Regions from separate parts of the Alteromonas sp. AWJ4_197 genome, predicted to be linked through region 1. Evidence: predicted binding sites of a transcription regulator. Region 1 holds the regulator's gene; the other holds the start of a gene.
What was found. Region 1 encodes FliA, which starts transcription of late flagellar genes. Its sites were predicted from a motif close to CTAAAGNTNNNNNNNNNNNNGCCGATA; they were not measured.
Positions count from the first base shown of each region.

Region 1 (8,734 bases):
GTATTCGTCGCCTGCAATATCAGGCAGCAGCCCGCCGGATGATGCAGGAAGTACCGAAAGCGGATGTGGTTGTGACTAACCCGACGCACTATTCCGTGGCACTTAAATACGATGATAACGGCGGCAGAGCGCCAGTGGTGGTGGCAAAAGGAATTGATGAATTGGCCATGCACATCCGTAAAATTGCCGGTGCCCATGAAGTGCCTGTTGTGCCGTCACCCATGCTGGCAAGGGCTATTTATTATTCCACTGAAGTTGAGCACGAAATTCCCCACAAATTGTTCATGGCGGTGGCACAGGTACTGGCGTATGTGTATCAATTACGGGCATTTAAGGCGGGTAAAGGCAAACGTCCTAAACCACTTAAGAAAGACTTGCCGATCCCACCTGAACTCAGACGGTAAACCCGTCAGTACTTTAATCTACAGTAATGATGGCGTCGCGGCCTTTTTCTTTGGCCTGATATAATGCTTTGTCGATGGCTTCAAGTTCTGCGGCCATCGTATCCGGTCCGGTAACGTATCCTATCCCGCCGGATACCGTGAGCGGGCCCAATGCATAGGGAAGCGCATTACCTGCCGCTTTCAGGGCTGCTCTGAATTTGTTTGTAGCAGCTTTTGCCTCTGTAATATCTGCATCAGGGAATATGAGTAAAAATTCTTCACCCCCTATTCTGCCTGTAATATCGGTTTTTCTGAAATTGTCTCTGACCAGAGCGCCAAAGGTGCGTAATACTTCATCACCGGCAGCGTGACCAAAATTATCATTTACCTGTTTAAATAAATCGATATCGAGAAGGGCGACAGCAAGCTTTTTGCCGCAGGCCCCGGCGATGTCAGTCTGTTCTTCCAGTAATTTAAAGGTATGCTGGCGGTTTAGCAGAGATGTCAGGCTGTCAGTCATCGCAATCTGTTCCAGTTTATGCTGATACCTGGCGCGCTTTTTCTGCAAAATAACCAGTGCCACGCACAGACTGAAAAGTAAAACGAGCGCCGATATCATAAAGAAGCCCCGCTGGCGCTCGGTTTTTATGCGCAACTCCTGAGCTTTCGTCATCGCTTTGAGGGCGGCATTTTCCTGATTTTTCTTATCAACGTCGAAAAGAGTCTGCAGTTTGAACAGCTTTTCAGCACTGATTTCATTCAGGCGCTTTACTTGTTTATTGCGTGCGTCTTCAAGAGTTTGATAAGCCTCGCTGTAGTTGCCTAACGCCGCCTGAATTCTTGATTCCAGTAACCGTGACTCAATCATTTCTTTGGGCGTAGCGGATGCGGAGATCGTTTCTGCGCGGGCCAGAGTATCCAGTGCGGTGCCGAAGTTGCCGGTATGATAATGGGCATTTGATAAGCCCCGTAAAATGTCCCCGTAATACTGTTCAGACGGCAGTATTTCCTGAATCGCCGTTAAGTGCTGGTAAATAGCCAGTGCCTCTGCAAAGGCTTTCTTTTTCATCAGCCTGTCAGCGTCAAGAAGTTGTAATTCAACCTGTGCGTTTTTGTCTGCCAGTTCGCGGGCAATGGTCATCGCTTCGTCAAAGTAACGCTGCCCTGCAATTTCGTCGCCCGTTGAGAAGTAAGAAAGAGCAAGCTTGTGTAACAGGTTTTGCTGATTAACCCGGTTGTGCCTGGCGATGGCAAATTCCAGTGCCTCCTGCAAATAGGGAAGGGCATTGTCGTACTGTTCAGCCTGCTGAAATACCGATGCAATAAGACCGGCTATGTGAGCAGGCGGGATTTGAGTAGCGTTCTCCGATGCAATTCTGTGGGCAATGATCAGCTTTGTCAGCGCGGCCTCCCGGTTTTGTAGTGATTGCTGAATTAATCCTTCCGTCATTAATGCACCGATGTACAGCTGGGTGACAGTCTGCTGCTGCGCCCACTCACTGACGACAGCAACATAATGCAGAGCCAGTACCTGGCGGTCTGTTTTTTCGTAAAGTTGCGATTTTTGCAGCAGCAGACGGTGATAAAGCAATGGTTCGCCTATTTGATCTACGTTTTCAAGCCCCTGTTCCAGAAGAGACTCTGAGCGGCTGAAATCACCCAGTTTCATGTAAAAGTACGACAGCAGATATTGAATAGTGGCAGGCGTATATTCGGGCAGGACATCATCAAGCATCTCTTCCAGACCGAGCACGGTTTCCTGCGGGTGCTGATGAAAAGACTTAATGACGCGGATAACCGCATCGTCGGGCGCAGATACCTGTGCCGGTGCCGCAAAGGTGCAATCAGACATACATATCAGGCCTGTCGCGGCGACAACAGGAAGAAAATAATTCTTAAATGCAATATATCGCTGTTTTAACGGGTATTCCGGCACATGATGTCCTGAGCATGTCTCATCCAGTTTAACTATAGTTCAAAAAACACTGGCGGGCACACGCAGACAAACATTTTCAAACTGGCACATTAGTTGAACTGACACTGACAGACACGAAGTAAGCGTCAATTTTCTGTTAGCGAGAGCAAATTTTATGCAGCTATCCGGCTATCTGCAGCGGTTCGACAAAAACCAGATTCAAAATATCACCAGTGGTCTGGGGGCGCCTGTCGTTTTGCTGGCGATCATGGGCATGGTTATTTTGCCAATGCCGCCCTTTCTGCTCGATGTTCTTTTCAGTTTTAACATCGCCCTCAGTCTGGTCATTATTCTTGTAGCTGTATTTACCCAAAAGCCGGTGGATTTCGGTATATTCCCCCTGGTTTTGCTGATTGCTACGGTGTTGCGGCTGGCATTGAATGTTGCCTCGACGCGGGTCGTTTTGCTGTATGGTCATGAAGGCGGCGATGCTGCGGGGAAGGTAATCGAAGCCTTCGGAGCCGTGGTTATTGGTGGTAACTATGCGGTGGGTGTGGTGGTATTCGCCATCCTGCTCATTATCAACTTCAAAGTAGTGACAGCCGGTGCCGGCCGTATATCTGAAGTTAGCGCCAGATTTACACTTGATGCCATGCCCGGTAAGCAAATGGCCATTGATGCCGATTTGAATGCCGGCTATATCGATCAGGATGAAGCCCGCAAGCGCCGTGAAGAAATCACTGCAGAAGCAGACTTCTATGGTTCGATGGATGGTGCGTCAAAATTCGTTAAAGGTGACGCGGTAGCCGGTTTGTTCATCATGATGATTAACATCGTCGGTGGTTTATTTATCGGCATGATTCAGCATGACTTGTCCTTCGGAAATGCGCTGGAAGTTTACACTATCCTGACCATCGGTGACGGTCTGGTTGCCCAGATCCCATCCCTGTTGTTGTCGGTGGCAACGGCAATTATCGTCACCCGTGAAAACGAAACCCAGGAAATGGGTAAGGAAATCCGGTCACAGCTGGGTAATCAGCAGGCTCTGTATATTGCCGCAGCGGTGCTGTTTGTCATGGGGATTGTGCCCGGCATGCCTCACGTGGCCTTTCTGGGATTCTCTGCTATTGCTGCCGGTTATGCATACTGGCAAGGTGTGCAGGCGAAGAAAGCGGCAGAAAAACCGGCTGTGCCGGCCAAAATGGAAGGTGGTGCTGACCAGCCTGCTCCGGAAATTAAAGAGCTGGGTTGGGATGACGTACAGCAAGTTGACACTATCGGCCTTGAAGTAGGTTACCGGCTCATTCCGCTGGTGGATAAATCACAGGGCGGCGAATTGCTTACACGTATAAAAGGTGTGCGGAAGAAACTGTCTCAGGAACTGGGCTTTCTGGTTCCGCCGGTGCACATCCGCGATAATCTGGATCTCGACCCGAATGCTTACACGATCTCCATGCTGGGTGTGACCATCGGCGATGCGCAAATCAGTCATGATGAAGAGCTGGCGATTAACCCCGGGCAAGTGTTCGGTAAGCTGGAAGGACGGGCGACTAAAGACCCCGCTTTCGGACTGGATGCCGTGTGGATACGGCCGAATCAGCGGGAGCATGCGCAAACCCTTGGTTACACAGTAGTGGACGCAGCTACTGTAGTAGCGACACACCTCAGCCAGTTACTCAGCAACAATGCTTACCAGTTGCTCGGTCATGAAGAAGTGCAGCAACTTCTCGATATGCTGGCGAAATCCAGTCCTAAACTGGTGGAAGGGCTGGTACCGGATATTCTGCAGCTGAGCACCGTAGTAAAAGTACTGCAAACCTTATTGTTCGAAGGCGTTCCCATCCGCGATATGCGTACTATCGTTCAAACCTTGTCGGAATACGGCCCCCGCAGTCAGGATCCGGATGTGCTGGTATCGGCAGTGCGTATTGCGCTGAAGCGTTTGATTGTGCAGGAAATCAGTCAGGGAGCGAAAGAAGTGCCTGTCATAACTCTGGCACCAGAGTTGGAACAGATGTTGCACCAGTCACTTCAGGCAGGAGGAGAAGACGGCGCCGGCATCGAACCGGGACTGGCAGACCGGCTCCAACAATCCCTGCAACAGGCCGCACAACAACAAGAACTGAATGGCGAGCCTGCGGTACTGTTGACGTCAGGCATGTTAAGACCTGTGCTGTCACGCTTCCTGAAGTATTCGGTAGCTGGCCTGCATGTGTTGTCTTATCAGGAAATCCCTGATGACAAACAAATCAAAATTGTCAGCTCTGTGGGTCAATAATCTGACGCCGGGTGAGTGAAGAGGTTGAGATGAAAATCAGACGGTTTTTTGGCAAAGATATGCGGGAAGCATTAAGCCAGGTAAAAGCAGAATTGGGCAGTGACGCCGTAATCATGTCGAATCGCAAAGTGGCAGACGGTATTGAGCTGGTCGCCGCTTACGATAAAGAGCCGGATGCAAAAATAAAACTCAACACCCGCCATGAATCAGGTAAACCAGCTGCACAGAAGGGGACGCCAAGCCTCAGCGAAATTATCGGTGACGACGGTCCGGATACTTTACGGGCGTTACTTGAAAAGCAGGCTGCAGAAAAAGCTACGGCTGCCGGAAGGGACGGTCAGAACCCTGCTGTTTCTCCTGCACCACAAACATCGTCTGCCTTCGCCGGAGAAACCCGTGGAGTCAATTCACAACCCGTTGCATCTCACAACGAAGAGGCATTTTCATTTGCGGATGTATTTTCTGCAAAAGAACCCAAGCCTGCACCGGTATCTCAAATGAACCCCGACTTTAAAGCGGCGGAAAGTCAGCAGTCTGCCGGTGCCCCTGCCAGTGAGCTGGATGCGATAAAAGAGGAACTGGCTTCTCTTCGCAGCGTTTTACAATATCAGGTCGCAGACTTGATGGATGCTAAAAAGCAGCGTCAGCGTCCCGTACACAGCTATCTGACTCAGTGTTTAACCGGTATGGGGCTGAGTGCTTCACTGGCTGAGCAACTGGTGCACTACACCCCTTCTCAATACACCGAGCGGGAAGCATGGATTTACCTTCTCAACCTTTTGGCTAATCGCCTTAATGTTTCCGGTAATGATATCCTGACCCAAACCGGTGTGGTTGCTCTTGTTGGTCCAACGGGAACAGGCAAAACCACGACTGTTGCTAAATTAGCAGCACGCTATGCGCAAAAATACGGTGCTGATCAGGTGGCTATGATCACTATCGATACCTACCGTATTGCCGCTTATGAACAGCTGGCAACGTATGGCAAAATTATTGGCTGTACCACAAGGAAGGCGCAAAGCAGTGAAGAATTAGCCGAACTTCTCTTCCAGTTACGCCATAAGCGTCTAATATTAATAGACACGGCTGGTTTCAGTCAGCGCGACAGTCGTTTAATTAAACAACTTGGTCAATTTAATCACGGACAAATGCAACCTGTCCGTAAATACCTGGTTGCGCAGGCAAATACCCAATATCCTGCATTGCAACGCATCATTGAAGCGTATAATTCCGTTAAGCTTGACGGATGTATCTTCACGAAAGTTGATGAATGCTACAGTTTGGGTGAGGTTTTAAGTGTTGCTGTTGAACAGCAATTGCCAGTTAGTTATGTGACCGACGGGCAGCAGGTACCTGAAGATATTAAAGTTGCTGATGCAAAATCTCTCGTATCTGCCGCTGCAAAGCTTTATAAAAAGTACGGTTTGAATCATACTAAGCGTAATCATGAAGTTAATTCAGTTCAGGCAGTATGATCGAAGATCAAGCGAGTAGCTTACGAAAGATGAATCAATCACGCCTCATAAAGGTTATTGCCGTTACCGGCGGCAAAGGTGGTGTTGGTAAAACCAACATTACATTAAACACGGCGATTGCTATGGCCAAGCAAGGTAAGCGGGTCATGGTACTCGATGCCGATTTAGGATTAGCGAACGTTGACGTCATGCTGGGTCTGCGTGTTGAGAAGAACCTTTCTCACGTATTGTCCGGTGAATGCACACTTGATGATGTTCTGGTAACCGGACCTCACGGTATTAAAATCGCTCCGGCGACTTCAGGTACTCAGGCAATGACTGAGTTATCGCCCACAGAACATGCCGGATTAATCCGTGCTTTCAGTGAGTTGCGGTCGCAGATTGACGTGCTGATTGTAGATACCGCAGCCGGTATTTCCGATATGGTACTGAGTTTCTCCCGTGCCTCGCAGGACATCATGGTCGTGGTTTGTGACGAACCGACTTCTCTGACCGATGCCTACGCATTGATTAAAATTTTAAACCGTGAGCATGGCGTGTTCCGTTTTAAAATTGTGGCAAACATGGTTAGGGACATCCGTGAAGGGCAGGAATTATTCAGCAAGTTATCAAAAGTGACAGGCAGATTCCTGGATGTGGCACTAGAATTGGTGGCAACTGTACCTTTCGACGAAAATATTCGTCGGGCAGTCAGAAAGCAAACCGCTATTGTGGATGCATTTCCCGGTTCTCCTGCGGCCGTAGCGATTAGTCAGTTAGCCACCAAAGCGCTTAACTGGCCGGTACCGGCTCAGCCGGGTGGTCACCTGGAATTTTTCATTGAACAACTGGTGACGAAGCAAGCAGTAGGAAGCCAACGTTGAATAGTAAAGCGGCAGCTTACCAGCAGCAGACCGACAAGTCGCAGCTGGTCGAGCGCCATGCATCCCTTGTAAAACGTATTGCCCATCACCTGATGGCGCGTTTGCCTGCCAGTGTGCTGGTGGATGACCTGATTCAGGCAGGGATGATCGGATTGCTGGAAGCCGCCAGAAATTTCGACGGCTCGAAAGGGGCCAGTTTCGAAACCTTCGCAGGCATCCGTATTCGTGGTGCTATGCTGGATGAAATCCGTAAGGGCGACTGGACACCCCGTTCAGTGCATAAAAATAGCCGTGCAATTACGGAAGCCATAACACAAGTTGAAAGAGAAACTGGCAGAGACGCGCGTGATACAGAAATTGCTGCTAAGCTAAATGTCAGTATTAATGATTATCATCAAATGCTTAACGAGGTGAATGCCGGTAAACTTGTCGGTATTGAAGACCTGGGTGTGTCAGAAGATGTAATCAGCACAGAACAGAATAAAGGTAATGATTCACCCCTCGAAGATTTAATGCAGGGGGCGTTTCAAAAGGCGTTGGCGCATGCCATCACAACATTACCTGAACGGGAAGCAATTGTACTGTCCCTGTACTATGATGAAGAACTGAATTTACGTGAAATCGGTGAAGTTCTTGAAGTCAGTGAGTCAAGGGTCAGCCAGATTCATAGCCAGGCCATGTTAAAACTAAAAGCCCGAATGCAATCATGGCAGGCAGAAGAATAAAACATACTAATATTAATAACGATTGATAATCCTCACCGGAGGCTATTTTGGACAAGAGTATGAAAATTCTTGTAGTAGACGACTTCTCTACTATGAGACGAATCATAAAGAACCTGCTTAAAGATCTTGGATTTTCCAATATTCAGGAAGCTGACGATGGAAGTACGGCCCTCCCCATGCTCCAGCAAGGCGACTTTGAATTTGTCGTGACCGACTGGAACATGCCAGGTATGCAGGGTATCGACCTGTTACGCGCTATTCGTGCAGACGACAAACTCAAGCACTTGCCAGTATTAATGGTGACAGCTGAAGCGAAAAAAGAGCAAATCGTTGCTGCAGCACAGGCAGGTGTAAACGGATATGTTGTGAAGCCTTTCACAGCCGCTACACTTAAGGAAAAACTCGATAAGATTTTTGAGCGTTTAGGTTGATCCAGCCGCTCCCGCCAGAGAAGAGGATTACTGGATGTCTCCTACTAAAAAAGTCCCTATTTCGCTCGAAGAAGCAAAACAGCTGGTAGCATATCTTGAGCAGGGCGATGACGACTCCGCCAGCGCCCTGCTTGAAGCCGTATCTGCCAAAGAGTCTGTCGAACTTTTTGCTGAAGTTGGCAAACTTACCCGTCAACTTCATGACGCCCTCAACACCTTCCAGTTAGACGAGCGAATTGCTGGTCTGGCTAATGATGATATTCCTGATGCGCAAACGCGTCTCACCTACGTTATTGAAGAAACTGAAAAAGCGGCTAATACTACAATGGACGCTGTAGAGTCCTGTATGCCCATTGCTGAATCTTTATCAGACCGGATCACAACTCTTGAGCCTGAATGGCAAAAGCTTATGACCCGTCAGATTGAGCTCGGTGAATTCAAGAGTTTATGTATGGATATCGACGCCCTGTTTAAGGACATGTCGAAAGATTCTTCTAAACTTAACAGCCTTTTGACCGAAGTATTAATGGCACAGGGTTATCAGGATTTGACAGGCCAGGTTATTCGCAGAGTGATTGACCTGGTGAAAGAAGTCGAAGACAGCCTTGTGAACATGCTGACCGTGTTCGGTGAACGGGATGCACCTGTTAAAGCACAGAGCACC
Region 1 is NZ_JBSWWW010000005.1:188,116-196,849, forward strand. Features, by position in the region: gene flhB (flagellar biosynthesis protein FlhB) at 1-404, shown strand, start outside; gene ACXAGC_RS12525 (sensor domain-containing diguanylate cyclase) at 418-2,235, opposite strand; gene flhA (flagellar biosynthesis protein FlhA) at 2,474-4,576, shown strand; gene flhF (flagellar biosynthesis protein FlhF) at 4,606-6,051, shown strand; gene ACXAGC_RS12540 (MinD/ParA family protein) at 6,048-6,914, shown strand; gene ACXAGC_RS12545 (RNA polymerase sigma factor FliA) at 6,911-7,639, shown strand; gene cheY (chemotaxis response regulator CheY) at 7,687-8,070, shown strand; gene ACXAGC_RS12555 (protein phosphatase CheZ) at 8,105-8,734, shown strand, end outside.

Region 2 (8,734 bases), on a different contig from region 1:
GGCAAAAACCTGATTGATGTACAGGACATTGCCAAGAGTACCAAAGAACAGATCGCTGAATTTGATCTTCTGATATTCGGGATCCCTACCTGGTACTACGGTGAAGCACAATGTGACTGGGATGACTTCTTCCCTGAACTGGAAGAAATTGATTTCAATGACAAGCTGGTTGCAATTTTCGGTTGCGGCGATCAGGAAGATTACGCTGAATATTTCCTGGATGCCATGGGCATGGTTCGCGATATCGTAGAACCCCGCGGTGCAATTCTTGTCGGTCAATGGTCTACAGACGGCTACGACTTTGAAGCCTCTAAAGGCATGGCTGATGATAACCACTTCGTTGGTCTGGGCATTGACGAAGACCGCCAGCCGGAATTAACCGAAGAGCGTGTACGTGCCTGGTGTAAGCAGTTACACGAAGAATTATGTCTGGCAGAACTTGCCTGATATAGAATTAAAGAAAACGGGCGCTCAGCCCGTTTTTTTTATAATCTGAAGCGCTCAACCACTTTCCGCAATCCTTCCATTTGCTCATCCACCCTGGCACTGGATTCATTTGCCAGACGGGTACTCTCTGCACTTGCATCAGCCAGCGTCACGATTGCGTTAAGATTATCATCAATACCCGCAAGTACTTTATCCTGAGCTTTAGTGTCTTTCACAAAGCCGGCATTAAACGCCTGCAGCTTCACAATGACCTCACTGATCCCATTAACCTGCTCATAGACTTTTTCACTGATAGCAACGCCCTGCTCCGCCTTTTCCATACTCAGGTTGATGGCTTCCACAGCTTGCTGTGCATCTCGTTGCAAACTGCCAATCATCGATTCAATTTCTTCAGTGGAGTTATGCGTGCGGTTAGCCAGCGTTCTGACCTCGTCGGCGACAACGGCAAATCCGCGGCCCTGATCACCGGCACGGGCAGCTTCTATTGCAGCATTGAGCGCCAGCAAGTTTGTTTGTTCCGCGATGGTTTTAATGACGTCAAGGATACTGCCGATGCTGCGGCTGTTCTCATCCAGCCGGTTTATGATGCTGGCGGATGCCGATGCCTGGCCAGATTGTTCTGCAACCTGTTGCCGGTTTTGTGCAACCAGTTCGGATGTTTGCTGCGTCTGACTGGCGACCCGGTTAAGTTCATCCACCGATTGCTGAATCATCGCGAGGTTTTTTTCACTGGTGCTTCTTACACTGGCAGTATCTGAGGAGGTTTTACGGACCCGGTCACGTTGTTGGGCCACCTGCTCCAGACTGCGTTCACCCATTTCCACACTTTCTCTGGCCACATCCAGCAGCGTTCGTTCCTGTTGCTGAATGTTACCGATAAGATCTCTGAGAGCTTCAGTTAAACTGTTTACCTTTACCGACAAATCGGCAAATTCATCATTGCCCTGTGTCTTCAGACGATACGATAAATCCCCTTCACTGATCCGGCCGAGACCACGGGTAATATTTTGCAGCGGCCCGGCAATGCTTTTACGCACAGTGAGAGTGAGTGCAACTGCAGCCACCAGACCAATAAACGACACCACCAGCGTATCAACAAGGCTGTCCTGGACAGTGTCCAGGATCAGGTTTTGCCCTTTCAGGGTTTCTTCAGTGACTTCTTCGTAAAGGTTATTGATTGTCGAGGTAGCCTGCGCCAGCGATGTGTTGGCACGCTGACGGCTTTCTGTGGCATGGGCGATGTGAGATAACTTCTGTTTCTGGCCGGCCATCAGACCGGATTCACCGGTGAGAATAGCCAGCATGGCATCATACTGCTGCTGAAAATTGCTGATGATACCGTCGGTATTCAGGCCACTGGCAGACCGGAACAGATATTCGGTGTCTACCGCCAGATTGCTCAACTGATAGTCCAGGTCATCCAGAATCACCAGTGAATCTTCAGGATCTTCAGACTTAACCAGTTCGGTGATGACCGAACTCAAAGTGAGCAATTTATTGTCAATATTCGCACCGAGGCCGGCCAGCGCATCGATACCGGGCTGTCCGTTATCCAGAAAGCTTAAATCCATCATCAGCGCTCCGGCTTCATCAATATGAGAGATAGCTTCTTCCCGCTGCTTTGCCAGAGACAATTGTATTTGTTTGCTGCTGATAAGCGCTTCGTACACCGTCGCGCTCTCACGAATAAATGTATTACCCGCCTCTACGGCCTGTTTTGATTCTGTGTGATTACCAAAGGTGGTATCGAAAATAGCGAGATCTTCAGAAAAGACTTCACTCAGTGCCTCAAACTCAGCTTTGTTTTTATTCAGTGCTGAAAGCTCATCCATGTAGTAACCGTTTGCCGTTACGGTCGCCAGAGACAATGCATCTGACTTCAGAGACATCATTTTTGTCTGAACCGGCATTTTCTCGGTGGCCACCGTTTCAGCAGAACGGCGGATGTCGCTGAGTCCCAGATAAGCAAGTAAACTGGTGATCAGTAATAAACAGCCGAACAGGGCAAAACCAAGGGTTATTTTTTGTACAACAGTCAGGCGCATCTTCTTATCCCAATCTTCGGTTTTATTTCCGTAACATGGTTATCATTGATTTTAATATAAGTTTTCCGGCCTTGCCGTTTTTTGACCAGGAAATATGTCTGCGCACAGTGTTCCGTAATTGCCGGCAAGATAAATAATGTTGAAAACATCCCGGAAAAGTCGCTATTTTGCAGCGAAAAAGGCATAGCTTTCATTGAACTTATCGGTAGAAACTTAACAATGCTTTAGTTCGTTGAGAGGGTAAATCCTGAATAACTCTCTGCATACCGCCTGAAGGGTCCGGTTAGCTGCACAAAGTCCTTAAAAAACGTATGGATAAATGACAGGGATCAATGATTTACTCTGCAGATTAATGTTGAAGATATCCGCGCTTTTACTTTTAAAACCTGGCAAAGTACCTATAATGAGCGTTAAATCAGAAGAGCTTCCAGAAGTGATTATTTATGGATCAAAATAAAGAACTAAAAAAAGCGGGTTTAAAAGTTACACTTCCCCGTTTAAAAATTCTGCAGATCCTGCAGGAACCTGCCAACCAGCATATCAGTGCTGAAGATGTGTATAAAATTCTGATCGATCAGGGTGAGGAAATTGGTCTTGCGACGGTATACCGTGTGCTTAACCAGTTCGATGACGCTGGTATTTTGAACCGACACCATTTTGAAGGTGGCAAGTCAGTATTTGAAATCAGTCATAAAGAGCACCACGACCATCTGGTGTGTCTGAAATGTGGCAAAGTCATCGAGTTTGAAGATGACGTGATTGAACAACGTCAAATTGAAATTGCCGAACGCAATAACATCAAACTGACACATCACAGCCTGTATCTTTACGGTGAATGTAAAGACGGTACCTGTGATAAAACCGACGACTGAGTCGCCGGTCGTTAAGATTAAATAAACCTGCACAGCGTGCAGGTTTTTTTATAACGTAAACTTGTGTTTGTTGAAAGCTGTGATGGCTTTAAGCCATACCTCACCGGCCTGCCCGTTCCCCACGGGTTTATCATCCACCGAGATAACAGGGCTGATTTCCTTACTGGAGCTGGTTAGCCACACTTCATCAGCACTGAACAATACTTCTGCTGTAACCGGTACTTCCTGCACCTCAACGCCTTCTGCTGCAAGACTTTCAATGACCAGCTTCCGGGTAATTCCCGGCAAAATTTGATGATCCAGCGGTGGTGTCATGATAACACCCTCTTTCACAACGAATACGTTGCATGAACTGGCCTCAGTCACTTCCCCGTGGCTGTTCAACAAAATGATTTCCTGTTTACCGGCCTGCCGGCCTTGCTGATAATGCATCACATTGCCGAGCAGCGATGTGGATTTGATGTTACAACGCTGCCAGCGCTTATCTTCACCACTGGCGACATCAAAGGTTACCACTGCGGCTTTATCCGGCACCGGCGGCGCGGCGGTAGCAAACGCAAAAGCGAACACAGTGGGAGGAATATTGTCAGGATAACCATGGGCACGTTTCATCTCAGTACCCCGTGATACCTGAATATACACACCCACTGACGCAGAATTCAGAGCTTGTGTATTTTTCGTCACCAGTTCACTTACCAGCTCTGTCCATTGTGCCTTTGTTTTCGGATTTGTAATTGCCAGCTCATCGAGCCCGTTTTGTAACCGGTCGAGGTGGGCGTTCATACCAACAGCTTTACCGTGCAAGGTAGGGATCACCTCGTAAATACCGTCGCCGAACAGAAAACCTCTGTCCATCGGAGAAATACGTGCCTCTTCAAGGGGTAAAAACTGGTCATTTAAAAACGCGATTGTCATCAGATATCAATTGTTCCTGAAAAAATTGTCAAAACGGGCTTGCCTTAACAGCCATGTTCCACGGGCATTTTCCGGATCCACCGGATTAAACGTTAACGTTGTGCCGGGAACAGACTGCGCTACCCTCGGAAGATCATATGGCGCTATTACACCGATTTTGGGATAGCCGCCCAGAGTTTGTCTGTCAGCCAGCATTATAATCGGCTGACCGTCTGCAGGCACCTGCACAGAACCGCAATTAATCCCTTCTGAGCGCATAGCTTCAAACCCCGACGATATGGCAGGACCACTCAGGCGATAACCCATACGGTCACTTTGCGGTGTCACACTGTAGGCTGAGGAATAAAAAGTTGCCCGGACTCTGCTGCTGAACACGTCATGCTGATAAGCCGGAATAATATCAACCGGTGCATCACTGGCATAGGGAGCAAGCATGGAAGCAGGCAATATGCGGCTTATGTTTTCCTGTGCTGCAGGGACAACATGAATTGTGTCACCGGCATGAAGAGGCCTTCCGTCACCGGCAAGTCCGCCCAGCTTTTCCCGCATCACGGTGCACACAGAACCGGCTATTTCAGGTATCTGCCAGTCGCCCTGAACAGCGAAATAGCAACGTTGACCTGCAAGCTGCTGCGAAATCTGAACGTCGTCTCCGGCGCTGAGGTTAATTGTGGCCAGTTCAGAAGCAGGTTCACCGTTCACGGCAAGTGAAACAGCAGGGCCGCAAACAGCCATAGTGGCTGAATGCTCAAATCTGATGTGTACATCACCGGCAATTTCAATGCAAGGATTGCCTTCAGGATTGCCAGAAAGCCAGTTTGCAAAGTTAAAAGCTTCGACGTCTAAAGGACCTGAGCCGCTAAAACCCTGCTCCTGCATCCCTGTTCTGCCGGCATCAACGATTAAACTGATGAATCCCGGATTGATAATAGTAAAGGATATTGTCATGCCTTCACCTGCTCCAGGTATTCCCGCTCATCAATTTCATAGAACTCTACTTCGTCGCCGGCCTGCAAGAGGGCCGGCTGCGCACTGGCAGGATAAAATAAAGTTAACGGACTGAGTCCCAGTAACTGCCAGCCGCCGGGCGATACTTGCGGATACACTGCAGCCTGACGGTCGGCCAGTGCAACCGCACCGGCGGGCACTTTTGTCCTCGGTGTTTTGCGGCGCGGTACCGACAGACGTTCCGGACTTTCCCCCAGATAAGCGAAACCGGGCGCAAACCCCACTGCAAACACGCGGTACACGGTTGCTGTATGCAATGCAATTATCTCACTGACCGCCAGGCCGGTGTGAGAAGCGACTTCATCGAGATCGTTCGCTTCCGGGGCACCATACCAGACAGGGATCCGGTGTCGTCGAAGGCTTTTTCCGGCTGACATCTGCGGTTGCAGTTGACGCAATAAACGATATACACCATGGCTGTCAGTTATCTTTGCATCGAACAAAATTAGCAGGGAGTCATAGGACGGGATGGCTTCTTTTAACCAGATTGGCGGATTCGCCTTCAACGCAAGATGATAAGCGGAAACCGCAGCGTTCATTTGCGTGACATCTTTACCACCGAAGTACAATATGAGACCGTCCATGCCGGCAAAGGCAATGTGACGGACATTGTCAAAGGGTTGCATGATTCAGCATTTCTCTGAATGATTTTGCCATCGCCACTGCGCCGGGTGAATCGCCGTGCACACAAAGGGTGTCTACCTGCAACGACAGCGTTTTACCGCCACTGGTTATAATCGTACCGTGTTCCAGTAATCCCTGTACCTGCGCGGTGGCCTGATCATGATTCAGCACCGCACCGGCGTGTTGCCTCGACATTAAATAGCCGTCATCGGTGTACCGGCGATCAGCAAAGGCTTCAAATTGAAGCCGGAGCCCGTAAACCTCAGCTTCTGCAATAAGTTTGTCGCTGTCAGGATGAGCCTGAATCATCAGACTGAGCGCTCCCTGCCCCGCTTCTGCCACGGCTTTCATGACGGTCTGGCGCAGCGCCCTGTCCTGCATTAAATCGTTATACAGCGCTCCGTGAGGTTTAACGTAGGACACCTCTACCTGCTGAATTCGGGCAATGCCGGTCAATGCTGCAATCTGGTATTGCAGGCAGGCTGTCAGCTCATCATCCGCCATTTTCATTGAACGCCGGCCGAAGCCCTGCAGATCCGGATAAGACGGATGAGCCCCCGTGGCCACACCCGCTGCTTTAGCCAGTGCGACAGCTTTACGCATTACCAGCGGATCACCGGCGTGAAAGCCACAGGCAATGTTCGCCTGATCGATATACTGCATAATGTCGCCGTCGACAGGCATATGCCAGGCACCGAAACTTTCACCAAGATCGCAATTCAACTTCATAATGGTTTAGCTCATTCTCACAATTGGTTATCATGTTACCTGTATTTACTTTCACAGTCAGTCCTGATGATACACATTGGCAAAATCAATACCCTTCAAGTCGGTGAATCACTGCCTTTTGGCTTTCACCTCTCCAGTGGCGATGATAACGATCCACTGGTACTGCTAACCCATGAAAATATGGCCGCGCTGCCGGAAAAAGTGAAAACCGGAGATACGCTGGATATTTTTGTCGGCATTGATGAAACCGGAAATCTTGAAGCCTGGCCGCAAACACCGGTAGCGCAGGCTGGTGATACCGTGGTGCTTAAAGCAACCGGCGCGACAAACTTCGGTGCGTTTTTTGACTGGGGCGGTCAACGGGATCTGCTTGTCCCTGCGGGCATGCAGGACGGACCGGTCAATGAAGGCATGCGTTATGTTGTCCATATTTATCACGATGAAAGTACCGGCCGCGTCCTGGGCGCCACCCGGCTCCACCGTTTCATTAAGGAATCGTCAGATACATTGAAAGCCGGCGACGGGGTTGAATGCCTGGTGTATTCAAAAACGGAACTGGGTTTTAAAGTCGTCATTAATGGTGAGGCACTGGGACTGATTTTTCACAGTGATGCATTTAAGTCATTAAAAACCGGTCAGCGACTGGATGCTGTCATTAAGACCATCCGCGAGGACGGCAAAATTGATGTAGCCCTTCAACGTACCGACAAAATCGGCCGGAAAACACTGGAAGAAGCTATTCTGGAAGATCTGGAAGCGCATGGCGGTGTTTCTATCTTAACCGATAAAAGCAAACCGGAAGATATTTACGCCCACTTTAATGTCAGTAAAGCGGCATATAAAAAAGCATTGGGTGCGTTATATAAACAACGCAAAATTACCATCACGAAAGATGCAGTAAAACTGAATTAACAGGAATAACATGAAAGCAAAAGTTGTATGGGATAACGATCTCACTTTTACCGGTACCACAGATTCCGGCTACAAAACCGTGATGGACGGCAACGGACAGGCCATCTCTCCCATGGAATCCGTGCTGATTGCAGCCGGGAGTTGCTCCAGTATCGATGTGGTGGATATTTTGAAAAAAGGCCGGTTCGACATTTCCCATTGTGAATGTGAACTGGTAGCAGAGCGCGCAGAAAACCCGCCCAGAGTTTTCACTAAAATTGTTGCCTGTTATAAAGTAAAAGGCGAAGGTTTATCTGAAAAAGCCGTTGCCAGAGCCGTACAACTGTCAGCAGAAAAATACTGTTCAGTGATGTTAATGCTGGCAGGTAATGTAGAGATCGAAACCCGCTTCGAAATTCTGTGACCTGGATATTCTTTACCGTTGGCGCGGTAATCCTGCAAACATTCAGAAACGCCTTTCAAAGTAAACTCAGCCAGCACGTCAACACCTCAGGTGTGACGCTGGCCCGTTTTCTTTTTGCTCCGCCAATCGCTCTCGCCTATCTGATTACGCTTTATCAGTTTTATCCTGTGGGCATACCGGCATTTGACAGCACTTTTATCGCCTATATTCTGGTGTCCGCAGTCATGCAAATTGTGGCCACATCCCTTATGGTGGTGTTGTTTAAGCAAAAAAATTTCGCTGTGGGTGCAGGACTGGCAAAAAGCGAGGCGCTGGTTGCCGCGGTTTTAGGCACGCTTTTCTTCGGTAGTCAGCTTACCTCTTTTGGCTGGCTGGGGATCATTATCGGGGCGGTTGCGGTATTTGTACTGAGTGGTGCAACGCGCAAAGGCGAACTCAGCCTGAAAACCATACTGACCGGACTCGCCTGCGGAGGCAGTTTTGCACTGACCTCGCTGTTTATCCGCGAGGCGGCCAATCAGCTTTCTGTTCCCTTCCCGGTGAATACTGCCTGGGGACTGCTGTGGGTTCTGTGCATTCAGACACTGATCCTCTGTGTTTATATTTCTATAAAAGAGCCCTACGTATTCCGGCAACTTCGCCGTCAGCCGGCACTGACGCTGGCTGCCAGTACCACCAGCTGTTTTGGTTCAGTTTGCTGGTTCAGTGCTATGACTATACAGTATGTGGCCTATGTAAAAACACTGGGACAGATAGAAGTGCTGACCACCATGGTCATT
Region 2 is NZ_JBSWWW010000004.1:208,495-217,228, forward strand. Features, by position in the region: gene fldA (flavodoxin FldA) at 1-447, shown strand, start outside; gene ACXAGC_RS10185 (HAMP domain-containing methyl-accepting chemotaxis protein) at 486-2,492, opposite strand; gene fur (ferric iron uptake transcriptional regulator) at 2,936-3,364, shown strand; gene ACXAGC_RS10195 (D-amino acid aminotransferase) at 3,413-4,279, opposite strand; gene ACXAGC_RS10200 (5-oxoprolinase subunit C family protein) at 4,286-5,227, opposite strand; gene pxpB (5-oxoprolinase subunit PxpB) at 5,224-5,913, opposite strand; gene ACXAGC_RS10210 (5-oxoprolinase subunit PxpA) at 5,900-6,640, opposite strand; gene ACXAGC_RS10215 (CvfB family protein) at 6,707-7,552, shown strand; gene ACXAGC_RS10220 (OsmC family protein) at 7,563-7,955, shown strand; gene ACXAGC_RS10225 (EamA family transporter) at 7,952-8,734, shown strand, end outside.
Region 2: the regulator FliA is predicted to act here: its motif matches at 2,693-2,719, upstream of ACXAGC_RS10185 (HAMP domain-containing methyl-accepting chemotaxis protein).